Regions from separate parts of the Bradyrhizobium sp. USDA 4461 genome, predicted to be linked through region 1. Evidence: predicted binding sites of a transcription regulator. Region 1 holds the regulator's gene; each other region holds the start of a gene.
What was found. The regulator LexA, encoded in region 1, represses DNA repair genes until DNA is damaged. The targets are predictions, from matches to a motif close to TGTTCNNNNTGTGTTCNG.
Positions count from the first base shown of each region.

Region 2: the regulator LexA is predicted to act here: its motif matches at 1,212-1,229, upstream of ACVINW_RS36950 (ImuA family protein).
Region 3: the regulator LexA is predicted to act here: its motif matches at 4,232-4,249, upstream of ACVINW_RS08330 (ATP-dependent Clp protease adaptor ClpS).
Region 4: the regulator LexA is predicted to act here: its motif matches at 4,328-4,345, upstream of dinB (DNA polymerase IV).

Region 1 is NZ_JBSRXM010000001.1:6,409,380-6,416,769, reverse strand. Features, by position in the region: gene ACVINW_RS30165 (hypothetical protein) at 1-9, opposite strand, end outside; gene ACVINW_RS30160 (hypothetical protein) at 189-416, opposite strand; gene ACVINW_RS30155 (hypothetical protein) at 456-704, opposite strand; gene ACVINW_RS30150 (hypothetical protein) at 1,474-1,659, shown strand; gene ACVINW_RS30145 (HAD family hydrolase) at 3,182-3,808, shown strand; gene ACVINW_RS30140 (molybdopterin molybdotransferase MoeA) at 3,834-5,045, shown strand; gene lexA (transcriptional repressor LexA) at 5,289-5,993, shown strand; gene ACVINW_RS30130 (hypothetical protein) at 6,270-6,698, shown strand; gene ACVINW_RS30125 (hypothetical protein) at 6,856-7,083, shown strand; partial or broken gene ACVINW_RS30120 (ComEC/Rec2 family competence protein) at 7,080-7,390, opposite strand, start outside.
Region 2 is NZ_JBSRXM010000001.1:7,866,018-7,873,407, reverse strand. Features, by position in the region: gene ACVINW_RS36955 (UdgX family uracil-DNA binding protein) at 1-1,044, opposite strand, end outside; gene ACVINW_RS36950 (ImuA family protein) at 1,302-2,096, shown strand; partial or broken gene ACVINW_RS36945 (Y-family DNA polymerase) at 2,320-3,798, shown strand; gene ACVINW_RS36940 (error-prone DNA polymerase) at 3,860-7,312, shown strand.
Region 3 is NZ_JBSRXM010000001.1:1,768,060-1,775,449, forward strand. Features, by position in the region: gene ACVINW_RS08315 (flavin reductase family protein) at 1-189, opposite strand, end outside; gene ACVINW_RS08320 (LLM class flavin-dependent oxidoreductase) at 269-1,369, opposite strand; gene ACVINW_RS08325 (mechanosensitive ion channel family protein) at 1,591-3,948, opposite strand; gene ACVINW_RS08330 (ATP-dependent Clp protease adaptor ClpS) at 4,278-6,011, shown strand; gene ACVINW_RS08335 (tetratricopeptide repeat protein) at 6,019-7,390, opposite strand, start outside.
Region 4 is NZ_JBSRXM010000001.1:7,466,627-7,474,016, reverse strand. Features, by position in the region: gene ACVINW_RS35255 (type II and III secretion system protein family protein) at 1-1,176, shown strand, start outside; gene ACVINW_RS35250 (hypothetical protein) at 1,189-1,590, shown strand; gene ACVINW_RS35245 (tetratricopeptide repeat protein) at 1,815-2,351, shown strand; gene ACVINW_RS35240 (hypothetical protein) at 2,450-3,592, opposite strand; gene ACVINW_RS35235 (hypothetical protein) at 3,782-4,048, opposite strand; gene dinB (DNA polymerase IV) at 4,374-5,621, shown strand; gene ACVINW_RS35225 (hypothetical protein) at 5,736-5,945, shown strand; gene ACVINW_RS35220 (NAD(P)H-dependent oxidoreductase) at 6,018-7,343, opposite strand; gene rfbC (dTDP-4-dehydrorhamnose 3,5-epimerase) at 7,349-7,390, opposite strand, start outside.

The DNA.
Region 1 (7,390 bases):
GTCCCGCATGGGTGGCCTCCAAACGAATCCAACCATGTACGGAAAAACATTGGTTTGCCGACTGTTCCATTCGCGTTCGAGGAACGACCGGTCTCGATGAGCGTCGCCTGCAGAGCTCGCGCACGGCCGGCGATGAAGCGAGACGAGGAACCGACATGGCGTGCAACAGTCGATTGCGGCGAGGTAGCTCAACCGATCTTGCGGCGCATCGCGTTCGGGAACGCCCACTGAGGAACGCTTGGGCGAAATTCAATCTCCTCGGCTAGACCGGAACAGATCGACCAGTCATGTACCGCATTTACTATTTTGCTGCCTTCCTCGCTGTGACGGGATCGGTCTTCGGCTTGCTGGTCGCCCTTGAGAAGACCGTCGGCGGATGACGCCAGGGAGGAAACAAGTTTTGCATCGAGTGGCACGGAAGCGCTCGATGGGGCGATCCGGCGACCCTGGCCGGGTTATGCCGAGCCTAGCTTTTTCTCGATGTAAGCATTCACCGTTTCGGCGAAGCCGCGCTGATCTCCCACAACGGCATTGAGCTGCGTCAGCACGTCTTGCTGGAGGAGCCGGAGTCCGCTCCTCCTGGCTCCAAGCAAGGTCGCGTCCCAATACTCGTTGACCGCTCTCTCGGCCAGCGCAATGCGGTTCACGTCGCCTTCTGCGATCAGTCGGCGCAGAACTCCCAGGCAAGCATCCAGGTGGGGCATCCCTCACCCGCCTCCAGTCCAGGGAGCTCGGAAAGAAAGGGCCCCAGCGAGTGGGCACCACACTGAGGCCAAGGTCCGTTCGTCCATCGTGTTCGGCGTCACCCGGTCAGGAGCCAGCTCACGCTGGCGACGAGCGCGATGAATGACATTCCGGCAAAGCCGAGAAAGCCCATCTCCACGCTGTCCATTCGATGAGGTGTCAACATCCCCGCAGTTTGCATCTCGTCTCCGAGACCCGCATTTAAAAATGCATGTCAGAAGCCATGTCCTAATTTCGCTGAGCCCCAAACAGCGGCCGCTCCACCAATTCGGATTTCAGAAACAACGGGCGTGAAGCGACGAGAACGTTTCGGCTCTCGTCGTCCCTGACCGAACACGCCGTCAGCCACGTCACCCCGCATGCTCGCGCCAGTTGGTTCCTGCCCGCAGCAAAAATTCCGCCAGCACTGGATTAACCTATGTAGATGCCATGCAAGGCCATTGGTGGCCGAATTCGCGCGACAATTGTTCGCGCGGGCCGAACGCCATGGGAAAGAAACGACGAAATCGGGTTAAGCAAACGACGTCACTGACCTTCAGACTGCTAAAGCTTGCCGAAACGGCCAGGACCAGGGCAAGCGGCTTGCCGCCTGGAGCCGAACGTGAACGCATGCTGAGGAAGTCACTTGAAGCCCGGCGTGCCCTCGAGATCGAGAAGTTCCTAGCAACCCCGGGGGCTGCAATGCCTTCATAGGCTTGTCGCGCATCCATCGTCCAAACGGCATCCGAAATGTCAGCCGAGCCGATCGAATATCAGGGTCATCGTCTAACGATCGTCGAGCAGCGAGGCGGCGGCTTCCTCGTCGAGATCACGCCTCTTGCGGGCGGTCCTCCGATCAGAACGCAAACCTTCCAGAGCACTCAAGAGGCGATCGCCAGGGCCAAGGCGACCATTGAGAAGCATCCAAGCAAGTGAAGCCGTACGGTTTGCAAGCAAAGCGTCCAACGCGTCGGCGGGCGGACCGGAGCAACATGATTGCTGGACCGATGCGAAAGCTCCATTTTCGAGTTGCGCGACATCCCACGTACTTTAACCAGGTTAAGGCGGGAACTTGGTAGCGGTTGCACGGTGTCGCCGCGCACGAAAGCACAGGGTATCGCGTGATGCGATGCTGGCTTCTGCGGGCTGGGGCACTCCGATGATCCTTCCAAAAGGACCCCTATTCATCATCAACATTTCAAACCCCGACGCCTTCTCGGGGAAAGGCAGCATCATCATGCTTGAATTGGCGGACGAGGATGCCGCTGTAAGAATAGCTCGAAAGATCGCTGCCGAGACAGGACGCTGGGTGACTGTGCGGAAAGAAGACATGGAAGTCGTTGGAACGATATCGCCGCCTACGACACATTAGGCGCGGTGATGACACGCCCCTGAAGACCACGAAGGTGTGCCCCTGGCTCGGGGACAGAGCCAAGGGCACCGGAAACGCCGACCTGCCGTTCCTGTTGGGTGGCGTTTGTTATCCAATACGCGGTGCCAGGTGCTGTCGTTCCTAATGAGCGATCGCCCGACAAGAGACGGCCCAGCGAGGGGCGCGATTATCGACGTCGGCCGCTCCTGGACGCCTGGAGAAGAAGGGTGCAGCCCGCTGAGGGCACACGTCGGACGGCGATGTGTTTGCAGGGTGTTGCGGTCCGGACACGACGGGCAACTCAGCAAAACCTGTCAATCACCGTGCGCGAAAATATTTCGCTTTATCCGAAGCGCAACTCGGTGTATGAATTCCCCGTCTCACCCGACACGAGGGGCGCTTCGCGGTCGTCACGAACGCGGGTCGAGATGCGGTGGACGCCGAATGCGCAGTTGACGAACGCGCATGAGGCGGACGGCGAAATCGTGCAGGCCTGACGCCCTAGCGGTAGGTGTCTCTTCCGATTGCGCAATGCGCGTTGTGAAGACGGTGACAACAAAGCCAAGTCTCGCCGGGGAGAGCACGTATAAGCCGTAAGCCATCGCGCAGGGAAAGCCGGATTGCTCCGCGTTACACCTGTGGTCCTACCCCCGAGCTTTCTACCCCATTGCTCGGGGCCCATGGGTGCGATCGGCACCCGGCTTTCCCTGCGCCCTCACCAACGGAGAGGGCGGAACGAGAAGCAAGACTCGGACAAATCATGTCGCGAGAATGCGGACGTATGATTCACAAGCGGCGCCACACATTCGCCGTCGTCCCGGCGAAGGCCCGGGACCCATTACCCCAAAAGCGAATTGTTGCGCGACGCTGGGGCCACAGCTTGTTTTCAACAACACAACCCTGTGGTTATGGGCCCCGGCCCCCGTGCGCAATTGCGCACTAGGCCGGGACGACACTGAAATTGTGGCGCGAGCATGCGAAGCTATGGATCGAGCGGGAGCCACTGTCAGCACATCAGTCGCATGCCTCCCGCACAAATCGGGGACATTGCCGCCTGCCCGCAATTTTCGTACATGGTTCCACGCAATGACCTCGCACCCCCTCCCCGATTCCGTCGACGTGCTGCTGTTCGATATCGGCCGCGTCGTGCTCGACATCGACTTTGACAAGGTGATGGCGCACTGGGCGCAGCATGCCGGCTGCGCGCCGTCCGACCTCGCCACGCGCTTTGTCGTCGACGACAGCTTCAAGCATCACGAGATCGGCCGGATCGACGATGCGGCGTTCTTCGAAAACCTGCGCCGGACGCTCGGCATCGACCTCACGGACGCCCAGTTCCTCGAAGGCTGGAATGCGATCTTCACCGGCGAGATGCCCGATATCGCCCCCCTGCTCGCGGCCGCGGCGAAGCGGATGCCGCTCTATGCGTTCTCCAACACCAATCCGGCCCATGTCGCGCATTTCTCGGTTGTCCACGCCGAGTTGCTGAGCCATTTCCGCACCGTGTTCCTGTCCTCGAGCATCGGCTATCGGAAACCCGACGCCGCGGCCTACGATCATGTGGTAAAAGCCATCGGCGTGCCGGCGTCGCGGATCCTGTTCTTCGACGACCTGGCCGCCAATATCGAAGGCGCGCGGGCGCGCGGCCTTCATGCCGTCCACGTGACATCGACGGATGACGTGGCAAGGGCGCTGACCGCGCTCGGTATTTGAACCCTGGACTTGAGGAGCTCCGAGCGTGGCCCTGATGCCGGTTGCCGATGCCCTGTCCGCCGTCCTGGCCGGCGCCGAACCGCTGCCGGAGGAGATGGTCGCGCTCGATGCCGCCTATCACCGCACCCTGGCACGCGACCTCGCCGCGCGGCGCACCCAGCCGCCGCAGCCGATGTCGGCGATGGACGGCTATGCGGTGCGCGCCGCCGATGCGGCTGACCTGAAGGCGCGGCTCAAGGTGATCGGCGAAGTCGCCGCCGGCCGGCCGTTCGAGCGCACGGTCGCCTCAGGCGAAGCGGTGCGGATCTTCACCGGCGGCGTGATCCCCGACGGCGCCGACGCCGTCATCATCCAGGAGGACACCGCCGTCGACGGCGACCACATCACGATCACCGAGGCTGCCGCCGTTGGACGGCACATCCGCCCCGCCGGTGTCGACTTCCGCGAGGGTGACGTTCTGCTCGCCGCCGGCAGCCGCCTCTCCGACCGCGCGCTGTCGCTGGCCGCCGCCATGAACCATCCGGAAGTCGCCGTGCATCGCCGGCCGAAGGTCGCGGTGCTGGCGACCGGCGACGAGCTGGTGATGCCGGGCTCGCAGCCCGGACCCGGCCAGATCGTCTATTCCAACGGCTATGCGCTGCGGGCGCTGGCGCGTGCCGAAGGCGCCGAGACCATCGATCTCGGGATTGCCGCCGATACGGTTGAGGCCACCACGGCCGGCATCCGCCGGGCCCGCGACACCGGAGCCGACATCCTGATCACGACCGGCGGCGCCTCGGTCGGTGACCACGACCTGGTCAAGCGGTCGCTGGAGGCCGAGGGCGTCGCGATGGCGTTCTGGCGGATCGCGATGCGGCCCGGCAAGCCGATGATGCATGGCCGGCTCGGGGCGATGCGGGTGATCGGCCTGCCCGGCAATCCGGTGTCGTCCTATGTCTGCGCCTTCCTGTTTCTGGTGCCGTTGATTCGGGCGCTGAGCGGCCGAAAAGCGATTCATCATCGCCGCGCGACCGCTTTGCTCGGCCGCGACCTCGCTGCCAACGACCAGCGCGAGGACTATCTGCGCGCGCGTCTCGAGACGCGCGACGACGGCACGCTGATCGCAACGCCCGTGATGCAGCAGGATTCTTCGCTGCTCGGGAATCTCGCTGCGGCACGGGCACTTCTCGTGCGTCCGCCGTTTGCGCCGGCCGCCGTCGCCGGCAGCGAATGCGAGATCCTGATGCTGCCCGAATAGGGTTTTCTCACCGCGGCGATTGTGCGCCGCCGGGCGTGTTCACCGGAAATTAAGTGGTTGCGGAACACATATCGAACATATAGTGTCCGTTCATGATTTGTTTCGAGTACTGGTGTCTACAATCGGGAGGCCGCCCAGGAGCGCTTGCAGCAAGCACCATGCTCCCTTGGTCAGGCCCGGTCTGCAGATCCCACCGAAGAGTCTCGGAATCGAACGACGCTATCAACCGGGGGAATACTCGAGATGCTCACGCGCAAACAGTACGAACTTCTGCGTTTCATCAATGAACGTCTGAAAGAGGCCGGCGTCCCGCCCTCCTTCGACGAGATGAAGGATGCGCTCGACCTGCGCTCGAAGTCCGGTATCCACCGCCTGATCACTGCGCTGGAGGAGCGCGGCTTCATCCGCCGCCTGCCCAACCGCGCCCGCGCCATCGAAGTCATCAAGCTGCCCGAGCTGTCGGCCGGCGGCGGCAACGGCCGACGCGGCTTCACCCCGAGCGTCATCGAAGGCACCCTCGGCAAGCGCACCTCTACACCGCCGATCGCCGAGGATGACGGCAATCGACCGGTCGCGGTCCCGGTCATGGGCCGGATCGCTGCCGGTACGCCGATCGAGGCGCTGCAGACCCGCAGCCACACCATCAGCGTGCCGCCCGACATGCTCGGCTCCGGCGAGCATTATGCGCTGGAGGTGCGCGGCGACTCGATGGTCGATGCCGGCATTCTCGACGGCGACATGGCGCTGATCCAGCGCAACGACGTCGCCAACACCGGCGACATCGTGGTGGCGCTGATCGACGAGGAGGAAGCGACCCTGAAGCGCTTCCGCCGCCGCGGCGCTTCGATCGCGCTGGAGCCGGCCAACACCGCCTATGAAGTGCGCATCCTGCCGCCGAACCGGGTCCGCATCCAGGGCAAGCTGATCGGGCTCTATCGCAAGTACTGAATTGCAAATAGTTGCGGCGGCGAGGCAAATACTTGCGGCGGCGAGGAACGAGCGACAGATCGGATCGTTCCTTGGAAGATAGCGCGGCATGCGGCCTGCTCGATGCGCTCCGATACCTCTCACGCAGTGTCGCGTGTTTGTGATTGAGGCGGTCTCGGGCGAGTCGTACAATCGCCCAGAAACGAGCTGACACTCGTTCGCTATCGTCCACTCTGGTAGAGGCCCTATGCCTCAAGGAGAGGCACGGGTCGCTACCTCCATTTGAGGAGCCATCCGATGTGTGACTATAGTCTGCACGCCGTGGCATCGCGCCCCGCCATTGTCGGAGAGACGCTGATCACCACGACCTTCCGCGGCACGTCGACCCGCGGCTTTGCGTCGGAGAACGATCCGACTGTCGCGGTCTGCATGCTGCCGGGCACCGAGCTCGCTTTCGCCGAGAACGTTCGCTACGACAGCCGCTGGATCTGGACCAAGACGCTGAATTTCCGCGTCGGCGTGTTCAACGAAGTCGAGCCCGACGTGCCGGATCGCCATCATGATGCGGTCGAATTCCCCGACGGCAGCCATGTGCTGGTGACCCAGCTCGTCGAGGGACAGCGCGTCAGCGTGCTGCAATTGCCGGCACTGCATCCGCCGGTCGCGCAGAAGCCGAAGGTTGTGGAGCGGCGGCCCTCCGCATTTGCGTCGCTGTTTTTGGGTTGAACGCATCGTCGCCGCAGGATGACCCGGCGGCGAGTGACCGAAACGATTTCGAGCGACCCCGGACGTCGGGTTCCGGGGCGCGGCAGGAGATTTCCGTCGGCGGCCGCCTTGGCGCATCATCAGGCGCAGAGGACGTGCACTTACGGAAACCTGCTCGGTGGTCGAAAAGGTCACATGGCAAAAGGCTGGACGCGTCACGGAGCCGGGCCGCTACATGTTCCGGTTCGGCTGGCTGACGGTGACGGCTGACGACCTGAAGGTCTGGCAGCAATTCCCCGAGGCGTCCTTCACCCTCGTCAAGAAGCCCGACGCCGGCCCCGATTCCGACGAATACCATCTCGGCCTGTTCGAATTGCCGGCCGGTCCCTCGCCAGACCCCGGCTAATCCTCACCCTGCAGATCGCTCTCCCCCGGCGTGGCGTCGACGGCCGGCCGTGGCGCGGTGGCGGGGGCGCGGAGCGTCGCCTCGGCCTCGCCGTCGCCGGGAACCGCAGGCGACCATGGCCGGTCGATCCCGCCGGGCTTGACCGCATCGATGGCGTAGCCGTCACTGGTCCGCCGCAGCACCAGCGCGCCGTGACGCCGCAGCCGCTCGGCGTCGACCACCGAGGCCGCGCAGCCCCGCGGCGCCGGCCGGGCGGTGACGATCAGCGCCGCGCGCTCGCAATCATCCACCAGCGCCTCCGGCCGGC
Region 2 (7,390 bases), 1.5 Mb from region 1:
GCCGGCTTCCCCGAGCGCGCGATCGAGCAACTGCCCGGCCGGTCCGACGAAGGGGTGGCCGGCGAGATCCTCCTTGTCGCCGGGCTGCTCGCCGACCAGCATCAGCGTTGCGCTTTGCGGTCCTTCGCCGAACACGGTTTGCGTCGCATCCTTCCACAGCGGGCAGGCGCGGCAGGCGGCGGCCTCGTCGCGCAAGGCGGCAATCGTGTCGTGGGCCTGTTTGTTTGCAGTCGGCTTGCGAGGCATCGGCTGATCCTGAGGCTGCTGCGGCTCGGCCGCCCTGCGTGCGACGAAGGGGCCGCTGGTCATGCGCATGGCGTCTTCGATCAGCGGCTTAATGATCGAATCCTCCGGCAGGTTCCTCCAATTGGCCTGCGGCATCTCCATCACTTTCAGCCGCGCCGGATTGGAGAAGCTGTTGTCATGACGCCGCCAGGCCTCCTCGAGCCGGTCCTCGCTCGGCACCTCGGATTTGGCGACGCCCGGCGTGATCGAGATCGCGTGCCCGTCCCAATGGGCGCAGACGTCGGGCGTGAGGATCGACCACGGCATGTCGGCGAAACGGCCGGCGAAGAAAGGCGCGGCGAGCTCGACGACGTGATGCTCCGGCTCGAACCAGGCGACGTAATGCGCCGTCCGCTCGCGGCCGATCTCGCGAAAGCGGAGCTGCGCGTGCATCCGGTCGATGTCGCGATAGACCGCGCGCGCCATCGCGTGGACCTCGGCGACGTCGGGATCGGCGGTCGCGCCGAGCAGATCGTGGTGGCTGCGCAGCCGCCACAGCAGGCGATAGAGCAGGGCGAAGCGCCGATCGTCGCGATGCAGGATCGCGGCCTTTGCGAGCTCGACGAATTTGGCCGACACGCTGAACTGCGCCTGCGGCGTGTCAGGCCATTCATTCGCGCAGGCGGCCGACGACAATTCGTCGTCGCGGCGTATGGTCCATGTGACCTCAGCGGGCTGCACGTCATGTGTCGCCAGGCGCCGCGCGGCCTTGCGCCAGCCCTCGAAATCGGTGTCGTTGTCGAGCACGATGATACGCATGCGATTGCTCCATTTCCGTCACGCCGCCATTTTCGGGGCCTTCCGCGCCCGACGTTGCGAGCGATCCGGCTGCGGCCGCTGTTCGGCTGCTGAATCCCATTGATTCCACTGATGAATCGATGGGCTCACCAATCCGATTGACTCCGCGGGCCCTGTTAGCTTTATATTAGAACATATCATGAACAAATGGGCCAGTCCCTGGTTCTCTGTTCAGATCAGTGACGGCCTCAAATTTTGGTTGGGAAGGAGCGGCGCATATGAATGGCGCACGCATGGGTACGCTTGCGTCTCTGCGCGGCAGCATCGCGCGCATCGAGGCGGCATCGGAGGCGGCGATGCCGAACCGCGTCGCGCTCGGCCACACGAGTGCGGACGCGATGTTGCGCGGCGGGCTTGCGCCGGCCGCGCTGCACGAGGTGTTCGCCGCCGGCCATCAAAGCGGTGCTGCGACCGGCTTCATCGCGGGGCTTGCCGGACGCGTGTCGACGCGCAAGCCCCTGGTCTGGGTGCGGCAGGATTTTTCCGATCGCGAGAACGGCGCGCTGTCGATGCGCGGCCTTGCCGAGCTCGGCCTCGATCCGCGCCTTCTGGTCACGGTGCGTGCCGCCGATGTCGACGGCGCCCTGCGCACCGCGGCCGATGCGCTGGCCTGCGATGCGCTCGGCGCGGTCGTGCTCGAAATCTGGGGCCAGGCGCGCCAGCTCGATCTCGTCGCCAGCCGCAAGCTGACTTTGGCCGCGCAAGCCTCCGGCGTCACCGCGCTGGTGCTGCGGATCGCGGCGACGCCAATCCCCTCGACCGCGGAGACGCGCTGGATCGTGCGCGCGGCGCATTCGCCGCCCGGCCACGCCGCAAGCGCCTGGGGCGCGCCGCGCGTCGAGGCCGAACTGGTGCGCAACCGTCATGGCCCGGTCGGGCGATGGATCATGGAATGGAAATGTGATGAGTGCCAATTCAGCGAACCGTCGGCGTATCCTCAGCCTGTGGCTGCCACGCCTGCCCATCGACCGCATCAAGCGCAAGCTCGCGCAGGACATCGCCTCGCGAGCTGAGCTGGTTGCAAGCGAGCTGAGCCGATCTTCAAGTGAGGTGAGCACATTGGAAGGGCTCTCTCCCCCCTTGCGAGGTCCGAAGCTCGCTCTCGAAGTTGGAGAGAGGGGTAGCCACGAGCACCGCCCGTGGGGCTCACCCCTCTCCCTCACCCTCCCCCGCAAGGGGGGAGGGAACCCATCCGCTCATGCGTCCCTTACGAACGAGGCGAAACAAGCGGACCTCCCCAGCGTCGTCGTCGCAAAAGACCACAACGCCATCCTGCTGCATGCGATCGACGAGGCCGCGGTGCGCGCCGGGCTGTCGGTCGGGCTGCCGCTCGCCAATGCGCGGGCGATCTGCCCGGAGCTCACGGTCTATGATGCCGATCCGGCCGCCGATCTGAAGACGCTGAACGACATCGCCGACTGGTGCGACCGCTTCACGCCGCTGGTCGCGCTCGACGCGCCATACGGCCTGTTCCTCGACATCACCGGCTGTGCGCATCTGTTCGGCGGCGAGCGGGCGCTGCTGCAAATCGTGACTCATGCGCTGAGCCGGCGCGGCTTTGCCGTCAGTGCCGCGATTGCCGGCACCTCGATCGCGGCGCGCACGCTGACGCGTCACGCCTCGGGCAAGATTGTCGCCGATGGCGAGGAGGCGCAAGCGGTCGGCCCGCTGCCGGTGTCGGCGCTCGGTGCCGATGCCGCTGTGACCACCGGTCTGCGCCGCGCCGGGTTGAAGACCATCGGCGATGTCGCCGCGCGCGCGCCGCACGAGATCTCGGCGCGGTTCGGCGCCGCCTTCACCACCTTGCTCGGCCACGCGCTCGGGCGGGGCGATGCCCCGATCAGCCCGCGCAAGCCGCCGCCCGATTACATCGTCGAGAAGCGTTTCCCGGAGCCGATCGCGACCGACACCGTGATCGCACTGACGCTGCAAAACCTCGCCAAGATGCTGGTTGCGGCGATGGACAGGCAAGGCAAGGGCGCGCGGCAGCTGGAGGCGAGCTTCTTCCGCACCGACGGTGCGGTGCGCACGATCATGGTCGAGACCGGGCGGCCGGTGACGCGGCCGGAGATGATCGACCGCCTGTTCCGCGAGCGGCTCGATGCGCTCAACGATCCGCTCGATCCCGGCTTCGGCTTCGATCTCATTCGTCTTGCCGCCGGGCGTACCGAGATCGTGGTGCAGCAGCAGCGCGATCTCGACGCGACCGTGCACGACAATGACGAGCTCTCGGCGCTGATCGACCGCATCGCCGCCCGCATCGGGGGGAAACGCGTCGTCGTGCATCTGCCGCTCGAGAGCCACATCCCCGAACGATCTGCGCTCGCATTGCCGGCGCAGCATCATCTGGCTGCCGCCGGCGCCGCCGCCTGGCCGGAGCGCGTCATGGGCGAGCCGCCGCTGCGGCCGCTCAGGCTGTTCGAGCCGCCCGAGCCGATCAAGGTGCCGTTCGCGAGCGTGCCCGACGGCCCGCCGCATCAATTCACCTGGCGGCGCGCCCTGCACGCGGTGGTGCGGGTCGAGGGCCCCGAGCGCATCGCGATGGAATGGTGGAAGCAGGACGGCGCGGCACTGACGCGCGACTACTTCCGCGTCGAGGACGCCGAGGGCCAGCGCTTCTGGATTTTTCGCGACGGCCTCTACGAGAGCGAGCTGCGCGACGAAGAGGGCAGGCCGGTTCCGGCCAACTGGTATGTGCACGGGTTGTTCGCATGACGCAAAGCAAGCGAAGTGGAGGCCGGTTCGCGTGAAGAAAACGCGTCAAAACGAGAATCCCATGCCCGACTATGCCGAGATCGGCATCACCAGCAATTTCTCCTTCCTGCGCGGCGGCTCCGATCCGCGCGCCTATGTGCATCAGGCGAGCGAACTGAAGATTCCCGTGATCGGGCTCGCCGATCACAACACGCTGGCCGGCGTGGTGCGGGCCTGGAAGGAGCTCGACAGCGAGAAGGTTCTTCATCCGCCAAAACTCCTGATCGGCGCCCGCATCGTCTTCACCGACGGCACGCCCGACATCCTGGTCTATCCGCGCGATCGCGCCGCCTATGGCCGGCTGTGTCAGCTCTTGACCCGCGGCAAGCGTGGCCGTGGCATCGAACGGGTCGAGAAGGGCGACTGCCGGCTCACTCTGTCCGATTTGATCGATTTCGCAGAAGGCCAGCTTCTGGTGCTGGCGCTGCCGCATCGGTTCGAGGCGTCGAAAGCGCTCGATCTGCTCGCGCAATTGAAGGCCAGCGCCGCCGACGGCGTCTGGCTGGCCGCAAGCCTGCTCTATCGCGGCGACGACAAGCGTCGCCTGGCGCGGCTGCATGATCTCGCTACCGATGCCGGTGTGCCGCTGCTTGCCACCAACGAGGTGCTCTATCACCATCCCGCGCGCCGCCCGTTGCAGGACGTGCTGACTTGCATCCGCGAAAAGACCACGATCGAGGCGATCGGCCGCAGGCTCGAGGCCAATGCCGAGCGGCATCTCAAGCCGGCGCATGAGATGGTCCGGCTGTTCCGCGATTTGCCGGATGCGATCGCGGAGACCCTGCGCTTTGCCGCGCGCATCTCGTTCTCGCTCGACCAGCTCAAATACCAGTATCCCGACGAGCCGGTGCCGCCGGGCAAGACCGCGCAGCAGCATCTGGAAGATCTGACCTGGGCCGGCGTCGACAAATATTTCGGCGGCGAGATCGACGACAAGCTCCGCGCCACCCTAAACAAGGAGCTGGCGCTGATCGCCGAGCTGAAATACGCGCATTACTTCCTCACCGTGCACGACATCGTGCACTATGCGAGGAGCCAGAACATCCTGTGCCAGGGGCGGGGCTCGGCGGCGAATTCCGCGGTCTGCTACGTGCTCGGCGTCACCTCGGTCGATCCGACCAAGGTCGATCTGTTGTTCGAGCGCTTCATCTCCAAGGAGCGGCTGGAGCCGCCCGACATCGACGTCGATTTCGAGCATTCGCGGCGCGAGGAGGTGATGCAATATGTCTATCGCCGCTACGGCCGCCACCGCGCCGCGATCATCGCCACCGTGATCCATTATCGTCCGCGCAGCGCGATCCGCGATGTCGGCAAGGCGCTCGGGCTGACCGAGGACGTCACCGCGGCGCTCGCCGACACCGTGTGGGGCAGCTGGGGCAAGGGCCTCAACGACATGCAGGTGCGGCAGGCCGGGCTCGATCCGAAAAATGCGATGATCAACCTCGCGGTCGAGCTCGCCACCGAGCTGATCGAGTTTCCGCGCCATCTCTCGCAGCATGTCGGCGGCTATGTGCTGACCCAGGACCGGCTCGACACCTACGTGCCGATCGGCAATGCCGCGATGGAGGACCGCACTTTCATCGAATGGGACAAGGATGATGTCGACGCGCTGCATATGATGAAGGTCGACGTGCTGGCGCTGGGCATGTTGACCTGCATCCGCAAATGCTTCGACCTGATCGCCGACCACAAGGGCAAGCGCTGGGAGCTCGCCTCGGTCCCGCAGGACGAAGAACCGGTCTACGACATGCTGTGCCGCGGCGAGTCGCTCGGCGTGTTCCAGGTCGAGAGCCGGGCGCAGATGAACATGCTGCCGCGCCTGAAGCCGCGTACCTTCTACGATCTCGTCATCGAGGTCGCGATCGTGCGCCCCGGCCCGATCCAGGGCGACATGGTGCATCCCTATCTCAAGCGAAGGAGCATGAAGCCTGAGGATATCGAGTACCCTTATCCCAAAGGCGGCAATAAAGACGAATTGCGAAATGTCTTGCACAAGACGCTCGGTGTGCCGCTGTTCCAGGAGCAGGCGATGCGGATCGCGATCGAGGCGGCAAAATTCACCTCGGAAGAAGCCAATGGCTTACGGCGCTCGATGGCGACCTTCCGCAATCTCGGCACCATAGGAAAATTCGGAGACAAGATGATCGGGAACATGATCGCGCGCGGTTATGATCCTGAATTCGCCAAAAATTGCTTCGAGCAGATCAAGGGCTTTGGCTCCTACGGCTTCCCGGAAAGCCACGCCGCGAGTTTCGCACAGCTCGTCTACATCTCCTCATGGCTGAAGCACCATCATCCCGATGCGTTCTGCTGCAGCCTGCTCAACTCGCAGCCGATGGGCTTCTATGCCCCGGCGCAGATCGTCGGCGACGCCCGCCACAACGGCGTCACCGTGCGCGAGGTCGATGTCTCCTTCAGCTTCGCGCAGAACACGCTGGAGGAGCGCGACGGAAAATACTGCGCAGTGCGCCTCGGCTTCCGCCAGATCGACGGATTTCACTGGCTGGATGAGGACGAGGAGCGGTTGAAATCCCTCCAATTGTCATTCCGGGATGCGCCGTTAGGCGCAGGCCCGGAATCCATTTTTCAGCATAGACGCGGCCCGATGGCTTCCGGGCTCTCGCTTCGCGAGCCCCGGAATGACGATGCGGAGAAAGTCGAGGACTGGGCCGACCGCATCGTCGCCGCGCGCAACCGAAAACCGTTCACCTCGCTGGAGGATTTCGCCCGCGACACCGCTCTGCCCAAGCGGGCGCTGATCCTGCTTGCCGATGCCGATGCGTTCCGCTCGCTCGGGCTCGACCGCCGCGAGGCGCTGTGGGCGGTACGGCGGCTGCCCGATGATGTGCCACTGCCGCTGTTTCAGGCCGCCACCGCGCGCGAGCAGCCGGACGAGGGCGCCAAGCCGCTGCCGGAGATGCCGCGTCCCGAGCAGGTGGTCGCCGACTATCAGACCATCCGCCTGTCGCTGAAGGGCCATCCGATGGAGTTTTTGCGCGAGATGTTCACCAGGGAGCGCGTCGTCGCCTGCCACACCATCAACCAAAGCAACGACCGCCGCCGCGTCCGTTGCGCCGGCGTGGTGCTGGTGCGGCAGCGGCCGGGCAGCGCCAAGGGCGTCGTGTTCATGACGCTGGAGGACGAGACCGGCATCGCCAACATCGTGGTGTGGCCGAAGGTGATGGAGCAGTACCGCAAGGAGGTGATGGGCGCGCGCCTGATCCTGGTCGAGGGCTATATCCAGAGCAGCCCCGAGGGCGTCACGCATCTGGTGGCGCAGCGCATGACCGATCGCTCCCACGATCTGATCGGCCTCGCCAACGACTCCCTCTCCCGCAAGCATCCAGTGCCGGCCGGCCCCGCGCTGATCGAGCCGCTGAACGACGACCGCCGCGATCACGGCGACAACTCGCCGCAAAAAATCCGCCACCCCCGCAACGTCCGCATCCTGCCGCCGTCGCGCGATTTTCATTGAAACGTGTGCGACGGCTTTGCTCTCTCACCGTCACCCTGAGAGGATGTGAAGCTTTCACCGCCGTCATTGCGAGGAGCG
Region 3 (7,390 bases), 4.6 Mb from region 1:
GATGCGCTCATGTGCGCTGGCATTACGATTCACGCAGACCAGGACCGAGGGCGGGTTATCCGACAGCGAGCAGGCCGAGGTCACGGTGAGGCCGGTCCGCTGCCCCGGCTCGCGACCGACCGTCACCAGCGCGACCGCGCCGGCGCAATGGCGCATCGCCTGCTTGAAACTCTGTGCGTCGACCGTCATGCCGCAAACCTCGTCAAAAACATTCGGTTTAACATATGCGACGCGGGGGGCGAGGCAAGCCCCGCACCCCGCGCAGCTGTCATGCGGCCTTCTCGAACTCGGCGCCGAGATGCTTCAGCCTCGGCAGCACTTCCTGCTTCAGCAGCCGCAGCGAGTTGTGCCAGGCCTCGGGCTTGTGCTTGTAGTCGAAGCCGAACACGCAGAGCACGCCGAAGCCGCCGACCTCCCGGTAGATTGTCTCGATCTTCTCGGTGACCGTCGCGGGCGAGCCGACGATCCAATTCCGGCGCGCGCAATATTCGACGGTGACGTCGCTGTCGGGCACATCGGGCGCGTGCTTCAGATAATCCTTGAAGCCGAAATGGCCGAGCAGCGGCAGGAAGTACTCGCTCATCATCCGGCCCATCATGTCGCCGGTCGAGAGCTTCCAGGCCTCCTCATCGGTATCGGCCACGAACACCTCGCGCACCAGCCGCCAGTCCTTGCGGCTCGGCTTGCGGCCGGTCTTGGCGGCGCCGGCTTCCACCGACTCCCAGTGGCTGCCGACATAGGCCGGGTTGAGGTTGAGGCTCATCGGGATGAAGCCGCGCTCCCCGGCGAGCTTGAGCGTGTCGGAATTCTTCGATAGCCCCGCAACGCCGATCGGCGGATGCGGGCCCTGCAACGGCTTGATGTGGGGTTTGAGGAAATCGAACATCGTGTCCGGCTTCGACACCGTCCAGAACTTGCCCTTGTGGGTCCACGGCCCCGGCTCCGACCACATCTTCAGGATGATCTCGAGCGCCTCGCGGGTCATGTCGCGGTTCTGGCCGGACATGCCGTCGACGTTGAACATAGCCCAGTCGCTCGGCAGCCCCGAAGCCGCGACGCCGAAATTGAGCCGCCCGTTCGAAAGATGGTCCAGCATCGCGACGCGGTTGGCGAGTTCGGCCGGGTGATGATACGGCAGCAGGAAGCCGCCGGGCCCGATGCGCAGATTCTTGGTCTGCAGCAGCGCCTGCGCCACCAAGAGATCAGGCGACGGGTGCGGCTCCCACGGCGCGGTGTGATGCTCGCCGATCCAGGCTTCCTGATAGCCGAGCTCGTCGAGCCAGCGCAGCGTTTGCAGGTCCCAGTCGTGGCCCTCCTTCAATCCGCACTCCGGCGGGTGCGAGGGCATGGTGAAGTAGCCAAGCTCCATGTGCGTTCCTTCCTTCGCGTTGGGTTCAGTCATGCAATGCGTCTTGCCGCGCATTCACGCGACAATCAGCAAGCGCTGTGCCAGAGAGGAAATCGCAGGGAATGGACGGGAACGGCCGGATTTCGGCCGGCTGCGGCCGTACGCCGGGCTCAGTAGCGCTGCGACCGTCTCACCGTCGCGAGACGTGTCGCAACGGTGAGACGCGCAGCTAGCGTGTCAGATCAGCCCGCCGCGCGGCGCGGCATCGCGTTGTTGCTATCGGGCTCCGACGGCGGCGGGAGCTGCATCAGGATGGTCTGGCCCATCGAGGCGATCTCGATGCCTTCCTCCTGGAAGCGCCGCTTCATGCGGCGGTTGAACTCGCGCTGCACCGACCAGCGGCCGCCGTCGGTGCAACGGATCTGGCCGACGATGGTGACGACGGAGCCGTCGACCTTGTCGACGCCCCACAATTCGAGATCGCCGCGGATCAGCGCGCGATACGCCGTCTCCTGGCGCATCTGCGCGACGATGTCCTTCAGCACCTCGCCGGCGCGGTCGGTGTCTTCCTTGTAGGAGACGTTGACGCTGACCGCGGCATTGCCGGCGCCGCGGCTGGCGTTGGTGATGGTGGTCACCGCGCTGAACGGCACGACATGCACCGAGCCGTCACCGGCCCGCAGCCGCATGGTGCGGATCGAGACGTTCTCGACCACGCCTGACAGCCCCGACACCGTGACGGTGTCGCCGACCTGCACGGTGTTCTCGATCAGGAGGAACAGCCCGGTGATCAGGTCCTGCACCAGCTTCTGCGAGCCGAAGCCGATCGCGATGCCGACGATGCCGGCGCCGGCGAGCAGCGGCGCGACATTGACGCCGATCTCGCTCAACGCCGTCAGCCCGACCACCGCGACGATCATGCAGAACAGCGCGGTGCGCAGCATCGGCTGGAAGGTGCGCAGGCGCGCGGCGCGGGCGTAATGCCCCTCGCGCGACAGCGTGTCGATCTGCCGGTCCATCAGTGCGTTGGCGACCTCCCAGATCACGGCCGCCGCGAGCGCGGCGATGCCGATCGTCACCAGCGCCGAGATCAGACGCGAGCCGATCTGGCCGCCGTAGAACCAGACGATGGCATCGACGCCCCACACTTCGAGCAGCGCGACGAATCCGATCAGGGCGATCACCGCCGTGACCACCTTGCGCAGCAGCGGCAGATAGCGGTTGGCACGGGTCTCCAGCCCCGGGAAGCGCTGGATCAACTCGGGGCTGATGCGGAAGCCGCGATCGATCAGGCTCAGCACCACCATGGTGACGAGACGGGTGACCAGCAGCACCGCGATGGTGCCGACGAAATATTGCAGCAGCAGCGAATAGCCGTTGCGGATGTTGAGCGCCCACACCGCCCACAGCGCGAGGTCGAGCGCGATCGCCAGCACATGCCAGAGCGCCGCGAGGCGGTTGCGCGTCCGCGCCGCAAGCCCGGTGCGATCGGCCGGCGCGCGGATGACATCGGCGACCTGGCGGCGGCATTGCAGGATGATGACGACGATGAAGAGGTGCACCACCAGCATCACCAGCCGGATCAGCGCGGCATAACCGGCGCGATGCAGGCCAAGCAGCAGCGCGACGTTGGCAAAGGCGATGCCGGAGACGCCGACGGCGACGATGCGCCTTGCCCAGATCTCGATATAGGCTGCGGTCTCGGCACGGACCCGGAACAGGCCGAACGGCCCTGCCAGCGCGCGCACCGCGCAGATCAGGACACGCGAGAACACATAGGCGTTGACGACGGCGAGGATCACCAGCCGCGTGGTCGACTGATCGCCGATCTCGGTGCCGAGCAGCGCGGTCGCGGTGCCGCCGAATACCACCACCGGCAATAATTCGAGCAGCAGGCGGCCGAGCACGAAGGGCAGCCGGACCAGCGACTGCCAGGCCCGTGCCAGGCTGAGCCGGCGCCGATGCAGCTCCGGTTCCGGCGTGACGTCGGCGACCGACGACGGCGGGTCGACGCTCGCGAGCGTCTGCACCGGCATACGCGCGGTCTGCGGCAGCCGCGCCTCGAGGAACGCGACCGGCCGCTTGATCAGGCGGAACACCACCCATTCGGCCACGAGCGCGCAGCCGAACACCAGCGCCAACTTCCAGGCGATGTCGATCAGGAGGCCATAGGCCGCCGGATCGTTCGCGGTGCGCACGAACCAGTAATAGAACGCGGGAAAATGCGTCAGCGTGCGCGCGACGTCGGCGACTTCGCGCGACATCTCGCCGACCTGCTCGGACACCATCAGCAAAAGCTGTGCGCCGAGGCTGTCAGCGGTGAGCGGGATCGGCGAATGCTGCTCGGGCGGCGGCTCCGCAGCCGCCGGCTGGGCAGCAGCCTGCGGCGAGGCATTGGCGATGGCGCGCAGCGTGTTGATGATCTCGCCGCGCTTCTTGTCGTCCTGCAGCGTCTCGAGCGCGCGCTTCGCCTGCTCCGGCGTCAGATTGTCACTGGTACCGGATTGCGGCGGCGCCGGCTTGGCGCCCGGCTGAGCCAGCGCGGGAGAGACGAACAAAGCGAGGACGAGAAGGATCGCAAAACGAAATGTGTGCGACACGAGGGCCCTCTTATGAAAAGTCATTGCGCGACGGCTCATCCCTGAAAGGAATCAGCTCACGCGCTCGTGCCATGTCGGATGCTCCTTTTCGCCCCGATGATGTGTCGGAAGTTTGCCGCTGTGGCGGCCATGTTTTGGCATTTGCCGCAACACAAACGTCACAGGTGTTGAGCGGCGTTTACGCATGCAATGCGCTTCTCCGCTGAGCCGAGCCGGCCGATCACGCCACACGTCAGGGATGAGGCGGGGGAATCTTTCGCTTGACGAAGGCCGGCGGCCATGATGTTCTTATTTTGTTCTTTTGGTTCCGATTGCGTTTCGAGGTGATCATGCACGACGTGTTAAGCGACGATGGTCCGGTCCGGCTCTTCATTCATGACGACGATGAGACCCCGCTGGAATTCGTGCAGGATTTATTGCGTACGGTGTTCGGGAAATCCGAGCAGGAAGCCGTTGCCTGCGCTGCCTTGATCGAGGCCAACGGCGCTGTTCCCTGCGGGCCATATCCGGGGCCGGTCGCACGGGCCATCTTCAACTCGGCGAAGTGGCTGATCCGCTCCAACGGCCAGCCGTTGATGATCAGCACCGAATCCGCCGACGCCAGCCGCCCCTGCGATCTCTGCGAAGCGCCAAGGGCCGTGACGGAGATTTTGATCCCCGGTACGACGACCGCATCGCTGTGCAGCGATTGCCTGCTCGCGGCACGCCGCAGCTCGGAAGAACTGCCGGGCGAGACGTTTCGATCCGCTTACGTCGCGCTCGACTGGCATTTCGCCGGCGTGCCGCGCAACCTGATCGTGACACGGGCGCGACAGTTTCCGGGCCATATGCGCGCCGACGTTCAGGTCGCGATCGACAAGCTGTTCACCGATCCAATCCACTTTTTCGGCATCCATGAAGAATATCGCTACGAGACGCTCGACTTCGCGGCGCTGATGAAGGCCGGCCGGCATGCACCAGCGATCGCGCCGCCACAATATCGCGACGTCGATATCGGCGAGGCCGAGCCGGTGAAGTGCCTTGCCAATGGACTATGGCTGTGTCGAACCGGTGAACTGCGCTACGCTGTGCTGCTGACATTCTATCGCGAATATAATCACGAGCCGTCGCTGCGGATCGAGCTTGCGTTGCCCGCCGGTGCGGCCGGCAACGCTTTCGTGCAGCGCACGTTCGCCGAGCTGGAAACGGCCGTGCACGCGGCACGCTCCTATCGCGGCAAGATCCTGTCGCTGGAGGATGGCGCCAATTATCGCGGACGTTCGCAAGGCTTGACCGTGCATCGGCTGCCGACGGTCGCGCGCGGCGACGTGATCCTGCCGGACCGGACGCTGCGGCTGCTCGACCGCAACGTGCTCGATTTCGTCGAAAGCCGCGACCGGCTGCGCAAGCTCGGGCAGTCGACCCGCAAGGGCATCCTGCTGTACGGGCCGCCCGGCACCGGCAAGACCCACACCATCCGCTATCTCGCCACCAACCTGCCAAACCACACCACGCTGATCATCACCGCCGAGCAGGTCGGTCTGCTCGGCGCCTATATGAGCCTGGCGCGGCTGCTGCAGCCGACCATGGTCGTGATCGAGGACGTCGATCTGATCGCGCGCGACCGCGAGGACATGGGCGGACCGTGCGAGGAATCCCTGCTCAACAAGCTGCTCAACGAGATGGACGGCCTGAAGGAGGATTGCGATATCCTGTTCGTGCTGACCACCAACCGGCCCGAAGAGCTGGAGGGCGCGCTCGCCGGCCGGCCCGGCCGCATCGATCAGGCAATCGAGGTGCCGTTGCCCGACGAGCCGGGGCGCGGCAAGCTGATCCGGCTCTATGGCCGCGGCCTGCCGCTGGAGCCGCCCGTCATCGAGGCAGCGGTGCAACGTACCGAAGGCGTCAGCGCCGCCTTCATCAAGGAGCTGATGCGCCGTATCGCCCAGGCCAGCATCGCCCGCGGCGGCGGCCAGGATGTCACCGCCGAAGACATCGACGGTGCACTGAACGAGATGTTGTTCGACGGCGGCCGGCTCAACGTCAAGCTGCTCGGCGGCGCGCAGGGAATGAGCACGGGGTGATACCAGGTCAGCGCGTCAAAGACGCCGGCAGCAGCAGCTCCCGCTCGCCGCCGGCGAGCCGGGCAAGCTGGTCCGACATCCGCGCCAGTACGTTTTCCCAGGCCTGCGGCCTGTCCTGACGGAACAGCCGCATGGTCGGATACCAGGGCGTGTCGGCCCGATCGCGCAGCCAGCGCCAGTCGAGCGCATAGGGACACAACATCCAGACCGGGCGGCCGAGCGCGCCGGCGAGATGCGCCACCGAGGTGTCGACGGCGATCACGAGGTCGAGCGCGCAGACCGCCGCCGCGGTGTCGGCAAAATCGCCGAGCGTCGGCGCGAGGTCGACCACGTCATTACCAAGACGCCGCAGCACCGGCGCATCGTCGGGCCTCGGCTCCTTCTGCAGGCTGTAGAGCTGCACGCCAGGCATCACCAGCCGCGGCAGCACGGCATCGGCCGGCAGCGAGCGCTGGCGGTCGCCCTTGTGCCTGGCATTGCCGGCCCAAACCACGCCGACCTTCAGCGCGGAGACGCTGCTGAGCGCCTCGCGCCAACGCGCGAGCTTGGTGGCATCGGCCCGCAGATAGGATACCGCCGATGGAATGGTCTCGACGGTGGTGCGGAAGATCCGCGGCAGGCTCAGCAGCGGCAGTTGCAGGTCGAACGGCGGCAGCGGCTCGCCGCGGGCGAATATCGCGACATCGGGCAGCATCGGCCGCAGCAACGCGACCAGCGCCGGCTGAACCTGCAGGATGATCCGGCCGCCCGTGCCGGATAGCATCGGCACATAGCGGACGAAATTGATGGCATCGCCGAGGCCGTATTCTGCAAACAACAGCAGCGTGCGTCCCGCCAGCGGCTCACCCTGCCATTCCGGCTCGTCGAACACCGGATCGCCGTCACTGAGCATCTTGGATTTGCGCCGCCACTGATACTCTTCGAATCCCTCCTCGAACTCGCCGTTCATCAGGAGGAAATGGGCGTGGTTGTAGTGCGCGAGCGGCTGCGTGGGATCGAGCGTGATGGCGCGGCGCGAGGCCACCAGCGCAGCATCGATCTCGCCGGCATTGCGCAGCGCGACCGCAAGGTTGGCGTAGCCCTTGGCATAGAGCGGATCGAGCTCGATGGCGCGCCGATGCGCCGCGACCGCCGCCTCGACCAGATTCTGCGCCTCGAAGATGATCCCGAGATTGGTGTGCGCGGCGGCGTAGTCCGGCTTCAACGCCAGCGCGAGCTCGGCGCAGGCGATGGCGTCGTCGACTTGTCCGAGCTCGAACAGGCCGGCGCCGAGATTGTTGAGGATGACGTGGTCGGACGGGTCGCGGGCCGAGACCTGCCGGTAGATTCGGACCGCCTCCTCGCGCTCGCCGAGCTCGTGCAGCACCATGGCCAGCAGG
Region 4 (7,390 bases), 1.1 Mb from region 1:
GCCCAGGGCAGCGTGCCGAAGGACGGCATCGTGGTCAATGCGATGAGCGTTGCGGCACCGCAGCAGGTGATGCTCGAGGTGCGCTTCCTCGAGGTCAACCGGCAGGCGGGACGTGACCTCGGTGTGAACCTCTATGCGGCGAACGCCAATGGCACCAACGTTGGCAACACGGGGCTTGGCGGCGTGACGAGCGCGGGGCGCGTGCCGATCGGAGGAAATACAATAAACAGTAATGGAAGTGTGACGGTTAATGGGAGCACGACGACCACGAGCACAACCAGCAGCAATAATGTCGGTGCCTACCCGACCGGCAGCCTTCCTGTGCTCGGAACACTCGGAACGCTCGCCACCACCGCCGGTGGCGTGGCTGCGCCTCCGTTCGGAAGCCTGCTGACCAGCATCCTGAGGACCAGCAACGGCAGTTCGGTGGACCTTTTAATTACCGCATTGGAAACCAAGGGACTGGCCCGCCGGCTGGCGGAGCCGAATTTGACCACGCTGTCGGGCGATGCAGCGCGCTTCCTGGCCGGCGGCGAATTCCCGGTGCCTGTCGCCTCGACGCAGACCGCCGGCTCGTTGCCGACCGTGACCATTGACTACAAGAAGTTCGGTGTCGAATTGGCCTTCGTGCCGACCGTGCTGTCGCGCGGGGTGATCAACCTCCGCGTCGAACCCTCGGTCAGCGAGCTCGATTTCTCCAACGCGGTGACCATCGCCGGCACCACGATCCCGGCGCTGACCCGCCGCGACGCGCGCACAACAGTGGAGCTGCGCGACGGCCAGAGCTTTGCCATCGCCGGCCTGTTGCAGACAAGGAATCAGCAGGACGTCTCGCAACTGCCGTGGATCGGCTCGGTGCCGGTGCTTGGAAGCCTGTTCAGCAGCAAGTCCTATCAGCAGCAGGAAACCGATCTCGTCATCATCGTGACGCCGCGCCTGGTCGCGCCGGCGGCGCCCGGCCAGCAGCTGGCATCACCGCTCGACTCGCGCCTGCCGGCCAACGACGTCGATTTCTTCCTCAACGGTCAGATGGAAGTGCGCAAGCGCTATGACGACTACGTCAATTCCGGCGGCGAGGTGAAGGGACCCTATGGCCATATCATCGCGCCCAATGCGGTCGTGCGCCCGCCGCCGGCGGTGGTCGTCGACCAGCCGGTCGTGAAGACGCTGAACTAGGGGAGGCGGGAGATGACCATCCGAAATCTGGCACTGCTCGCCCCGTTCCTGCTCGGCGGCTGCTACGGCGTGTACGGGCATGACGAGATGGATCGCTACATCCAGCGTTCCGACACCATCACGATGAGTGCCGGCAATGCCAAGGAGGTCAACGCGGTCACCCACACGATCCACCCGTGGCCGGCCTATGTCGGTGACCGCCGGATCGCGTATGACGCGCGGCGGACGGGTACTGCGATCACCCGCTATGGCAATCAGCAGCGCCCGCTGGATCAGCTTCCCGATATGGGCGATCCGACCAAGGCGATGGGCCAGCCGCCGCCCGTCACGACGATTCAGAACGTCAACACGACCGGACTGGGAGCAGGGACCGGAGGATCGGTGGCCGTCGGGGTGGGAGGACCTGCCCGGTAATCGGCTGAAGGCTCTCTGCCACCTGGGCATTGCCCGTTGGGATCTCGATTTTTCCGATCCTGGAGGGTGGGACGGATGCCGCAGCTGGAGCTTGGAAGGGAAGTGGCGAGGTGCTGGTACTGACTCCGGTGTTTCGGTCGTGCCGTCTGTTTTTCGTAGGTAGTTTCGCGATGATGTTTCGAATGGGGCAAGAGATGCGCTGGACTTGGGGAACGGGACGAGGATTGCGTCGTCTCGCGCCGGCGTTGATCTGTTGCGGCCTGGCGACCGGCCTTGGTGCCTGTGACTACACGACCCGCGAGGCCGCGATTGTCGCTCCGGTGGATCCGCCCGGTGGGGACCCCGTGCAGGAGCCGACCGACGTCAAATATTATCCCTCCGACGAGCCGGTGCGGCTGGGGCTCGAGCACTACAACCGCGGCAATTACGGTATCGCCCAGCGCTATTTCAAGGATGCGGTCGAGAAGGCGCCGAAGGACGTCACGGCCTGGGTCGGGCTCGCCGCGAGCTACGACAAGATCCGCCGCTTCGATCTTGCCGATCAGGCCTATGCGCAGGCGATCCGGATCGGCGGCGAGACCGTCCAGATCCTCAACGATCAGGGCTATTCCCTCATGCTGCGCGGCAATCTCAGCGGCGCGCGGCGCAAGTTCGAGAAGGCGTACTCGCTCGATCCGGGCAACCCGGTGATCGCCAACAACCTCGAACTCCTCAACGGCAGCCGCAAGTTCATCGAGCGGCCGCCGAACAATCAGCCGTAGCGGTGCAATATTACCTTTGGTGGGGCCGCCGACTCCTTTGCATGGGGTTGTTTTCGCTATTTTGGTAGCTCGCCCCTGCGACCCGACCTCGCCGCGATCTAGTTCGTCAGCACGGCATCGACGCGGCGGCTGTTTCTTGTGCTGATGATGATGGCGCCGTTGCGGATGGCAAATCTCGCACCGACGAGTCGCGGAATCTTTTCGGTCAGCGGCGACGGCAGCGGAATCATTCCGCCGCTCGCGGGATCGCCGACGTTGATCGGCGGCCCGCCCGCGCCGGCCGAAGGCGCTGCCTTGATGTACTCCCTGATCAATTGAGTCTCTTCCCGCGAGAGACTGAGTGCGGTCTGCTCGCTGATCGCCGCTCGCTTTTCTGTCTCGGCTTTCTGCTGCGCTTCTTCCTGTTGCGCGGCTTCGCGCCTGGCTGCGTCCTGCTCGAGCTTGGCGACGCGCTCCCGCAGCGGCACGAGCTCCCGCCGCAGCATGACGATCTCGGATTTCAGCGAAGAGTTCTGGCCGAGCGCGATCGCTGCGGCAACGCAGGCAACGACCGAAATCAGACTGAGACATGCAACGGCAAGTCCCGTCACCCCGATGCGATTGGCCGTTGTCCGATCCTCTACGCCGCCCGCCGAACGCCGGCGCCGTGCCCGAGCAAATCGCGGTATACTGCTGCCGAGCAATGTCAGGAGTTGCGAGAGCCGGGAATCGTTCGGGCCCGCAGCGTGGATCGAGCCGAAGGCCGGTTCGAGCACGATCGGGCCTTGCGCGGAGAGATCGAGCGATGCGGCCGAGCCGCCGGCGTTCGAGGTCGTGCGCTCGGCCTGGCCGTCATCTCTGGCGTGCACGAGCCGGCGATCGATGTCGTCGGGCTGGTCGACACCAGCATCGCTGATCGCATCGGGCGTGTCGGCAGCAACGGCCTCAAGGCGCTCGCTCTGCCATTCGCCGAGCTCCTGTTTACCGAGTTCTTGCGCGTTAAGCTCCTGCTCGGCGCGGGACGCTGCAAGCGAGCTCCATAGCGCAAGCCCGGCCTCCGTGATCTGCAGCCCCGCCTCATTGATCGAAGCCCATCCGGACTGGAACACGTCGGCGTCGCCGAGCTCGGACGATCGCTTCAACTTCGTGGCCGCATCGCCCGCCGCGATCATGCGCTTGACCTCGCGACTGACCTCCTCGAGCGGAATCCGCTGTTCCGGTCTTGCAGCCAGCACACTCAAGATCGCCAGATTGAATCTCATGTGGCGCCTCTCGATGCCCCATCAGCCGATCGCGCAGCCGGCGGTCTCCCATGCCGGTGTCGGTCAGTCAGAGAGTCAAGCGAAGTGTAACGGCTCCCCGAGGGGCAAACAATCCGGTCCCAGGCGCACGACCGATGGATAAGTCTGCCCGCCAACGCGACGCGTCGCGATCGCCGTAGCGCAAGCTGTTCAGAGAAACTCGCGAAGCCTGGAGAGCTCGATCACGTGCTCGGGTGACAGCACATCGGGGACGAGCGGAGGTTGCGCCTTGGTCCGGATCTCGTAGAGATGCCGCGTCTTGTCGGGCTTGCTCATGAAATCGCGAATGCATTGGTCGAGCGTTGCGTTGGCGACCATATAGGGTGCGCGATCCTCTCGCCTGGCGTTGTTGAGAGAGGGCCATTTGTAAAGGGTGGCCGCAGCCTGGAAGTCCACCTGATGAGAGTGGTCGGTCATTCCAGGATATCTACCTGAAAAAGCCTGCCCGTCAACGCACGCCGGCAAGTGAGCGAATTGCTGCGGCAGTCGGCGCATTGTGTGTCGTCGCGATTGGTCGAACGACTGCCGCCGCGGCTCGCGTGATTCGCTTCGATTGCCGCGCAGCGGTCTCGATCTCCAGCGAGCCGAGATCGGCGTCGACGGAGGGAAGCCTGCCGAAGGACAGGCCGGCCGATTGCTTCGCGCGGCGAGCGCACGCGAAGGGAGGACAAATTCCACGTTGACTGGATTTCGATTTGTTCTTAGTTTGTTCTTTTGGTCGGGCGAGCACAAGCAGGTCGAGATGGCAGCGGCAGCCACCATTCTGCACGCGGACCTCGATGCATTTTACGCGTCGGTGGAGCAGCTGCTTGATCCGTCGCTGCGCGGCAAGCCGATCGCCGTCGGGGGCGGGGTGGTGCTTGCGGCCTCCTATGAGGCCAAGGCCTTCGGCGTCCGCGGCGGCATGTCGGGACGGGACGCGCGCGAGCTGTGCCCGCAGCTGATTTTTGTCGGCGGTCATTTCAGGGATTACCAGCGGCTGGGCGACGCGGCCATCGAGGTGCTCGGCGATTTCACGCCGCTGGTCGAGCGCATTTCGATCGACGAAGCGTTCGCCGACGTTGCCGGCTGCACGCATCTGTTCGGAGCGCCGGCGGACATCGCAGCGGCGATCCGGCGGCGGGTGCGCGCCGAACTCGGTCTTCCGATCTCGGTGGGCGTCGCGCGCACCAAACATCTGGCGAAGATCGCTTCCCAGGTCGCAAAGCCCGACGGCCTTGTCGTCGTCGATCCCGACGCGGAGCTCAGCTTCCTTCACGAATTGCCGGTCGAGTTGATGTGGGGCGTCGGGCCGGTGACCCGGGCACGGCTGGAGGCGATCGGCGTTGCGACGATCGGTCAACTCGCGACATTGTCGGAACGCTCGCTGACGCGGTTGCTCGGTCCGGCGGCAGGCGAGAAGCTCGCCGCGCTGGCCTGCAATCGCGATCCGCGACAACTCAAGCCGCATCGGCGCGCGCGATCGGCGGGAGCACAATCGGCGCTCGGCCGCAAGCCCGCGACCATGCAGGTCATCAGGCCGACGCTGATGCATCTCGCCGACCGCGTCGCCACACGGCTGCGGGCGAAATCGCGGCCCGGACGAACCGTGACGGTGCGGGTGCGCTTCGCAGACATGAAATCGGTGACCCGCGCGATCACGCTCGACGCGCCGGTGTGCACGACGGTGATCCTGGCGCGGCTCGCCGAGAACCTGGTGCGTGCAACGCTTGCCGATCATCCCCGTGAGGGGATCATTTCGCTGTTGGCGATCTCGGTCTCGCATCTCGAGGAGCATTGGGACCTTGCGCTGGAGCTTCCGCTCGGATTGGCCGATGACGCGCTCCGCCCCGGAAGTCCAGCAGGCATCGCGCGCTGGGCGGCGGACTGCGCGATCGACAAGATCCGCGACCGCTTCGGCTGGGAGGCAATCGGATACGGCTCAGTCGCTCTGGAGGCGGTTCGGTCGGTGCCTGATGCGTTTCGCGCACTTGCCGAGAAGGAGCTATAACCTGCTACCGATTCACGATCGGGTCATCGCATTAAGAAAAGGCAATCCGGAATCGCGCCGTTGTGAGTGGTGGCCTCGCGCATGCGGTCTATTCTGACGCTGCGGAGGATAGCCATGAAGTACAGCTCCGAACTGATCCAGACGATGCGGGATGCGTTGGATACGGTCATGGCAAGCGTGCCGGCCGATCAATCCGTGTTCGGTCTGAAGGCCCACGTTGCCGAATCCATCTTGCGAGCCGCGGCCCACGGTCAGACGTCGTTCGACGGGCTCGTGACGGCCGCATCCGATCAGCTTCAATCCATCATATCGATGTTGACCTAAGCGTGATCCAGAAAAGTGCGAAGCGGTTTTCCGAGGAGATTCGACAACAGGCTAACGCGCGATGACGCCGCCTTAGGCAGCCGCAGGGCGTATGAATGACGGCCTGCCGAAGAAGACGGTGTCTTGCTCCTGGCGCAGCGCGTCGCAGATTCGGCCTGCCGGAATCTCGACGTCGTCATACGCGAGCACGTGGTCTCGCGCAATGTTCCGCCGAAGACGGCAACCTTCGGCTAGGCCGATCGGAAGAAGGTGCTCGGCGTGAGCGACCTGCGCATTCTCGCACAAGCCGTAGGTCATGTAGTGGCCAAGCCCGTCGAGGACTTCGCCAGCCCTGAGATCCCTCTTTGCGGCTGCGACCACATCGACACACGGCGCGCCGAGCGGAGTGATGGCTGCATCCTTGAAGATCGCCGCGCGTGCAACCGTGAACGGGACCTCAAAGTGACAAAGATGATAGGGCCAGTAGAAGCAGTAGAGGGGGCCTGCTCCCATCTTGTAGAGCGACAAATAGTGCTTCTCGACCGCATCGTTCGTCGTCCCAAGCACGAATATGCCCGGGTTTGGCATCGCTCCCACGCAATAATCCACGATGCCGGGACCGTCGAGAAGCTCATCGACCGGGTACCAGTTGACCGCTTCCTGGATCGGGGTGCCGGCCTCGACGACCGGACCGTGCATTCCGCGCCGCGCGACCCGCATGCCCGTTGCATTGGCAACGATCGCGTTCTCGAAGGATATCTTGGTGCCGTCAGCGAAAGACGTAACCATCGGGGCCTTCATCCCCCATTTTCTGGCAAACCCTTCCTGGGTCGTGGGATTGCGGTAGGGATCGTGCAGACCCTTGATGTTCCCGCACAGCACAGGCCTGATACCCAGTCCCTTCACCCACCGGTACAGATTCATGATGACGCCTGGCTGGTCACCTTCCGTGTTGGTGATGACGACCCCGGCGCGGTCGGCATACGTCTTCAGGATCGGGCCGAGAGTGCCGTCCAGTTCGGCATTCATCATGACGACATGCTTGGTTCGGGCGATCGCCTGCATCACCACGCCGGCCGCGAATTCGATCGTGCCGGTGACCTCCAGAATCACATCGATCCCGTCAGCGTTGCAAAGAAGCATTGGGTCGTCGGTGATCGCGCGCCGGCTCCGGGTGATGCAGTCGTCGAGTTCATCCACGCGGCGCACTTGCGTGACGTTGCTCTCACCGGATTCCGCGTAGGCCTTGCGGGCCTCATCGAGGTGACGGTTACAGATCGCAGCGAGTTCGATGCCCTTGGTGTACTGCAGCATCTGACGCGCGATACCCTTGGCCATGAACCCGGCGCCCACCATTCCCACCCTGATCGGGGTGCCGGTGCGTTGCAGCCGCTCGAGCTCGCGGTCGACGATGAACATGCTATCTACCCCTCATCGGCAGTCGCGACGAGCCGGTGCTCGTCCAC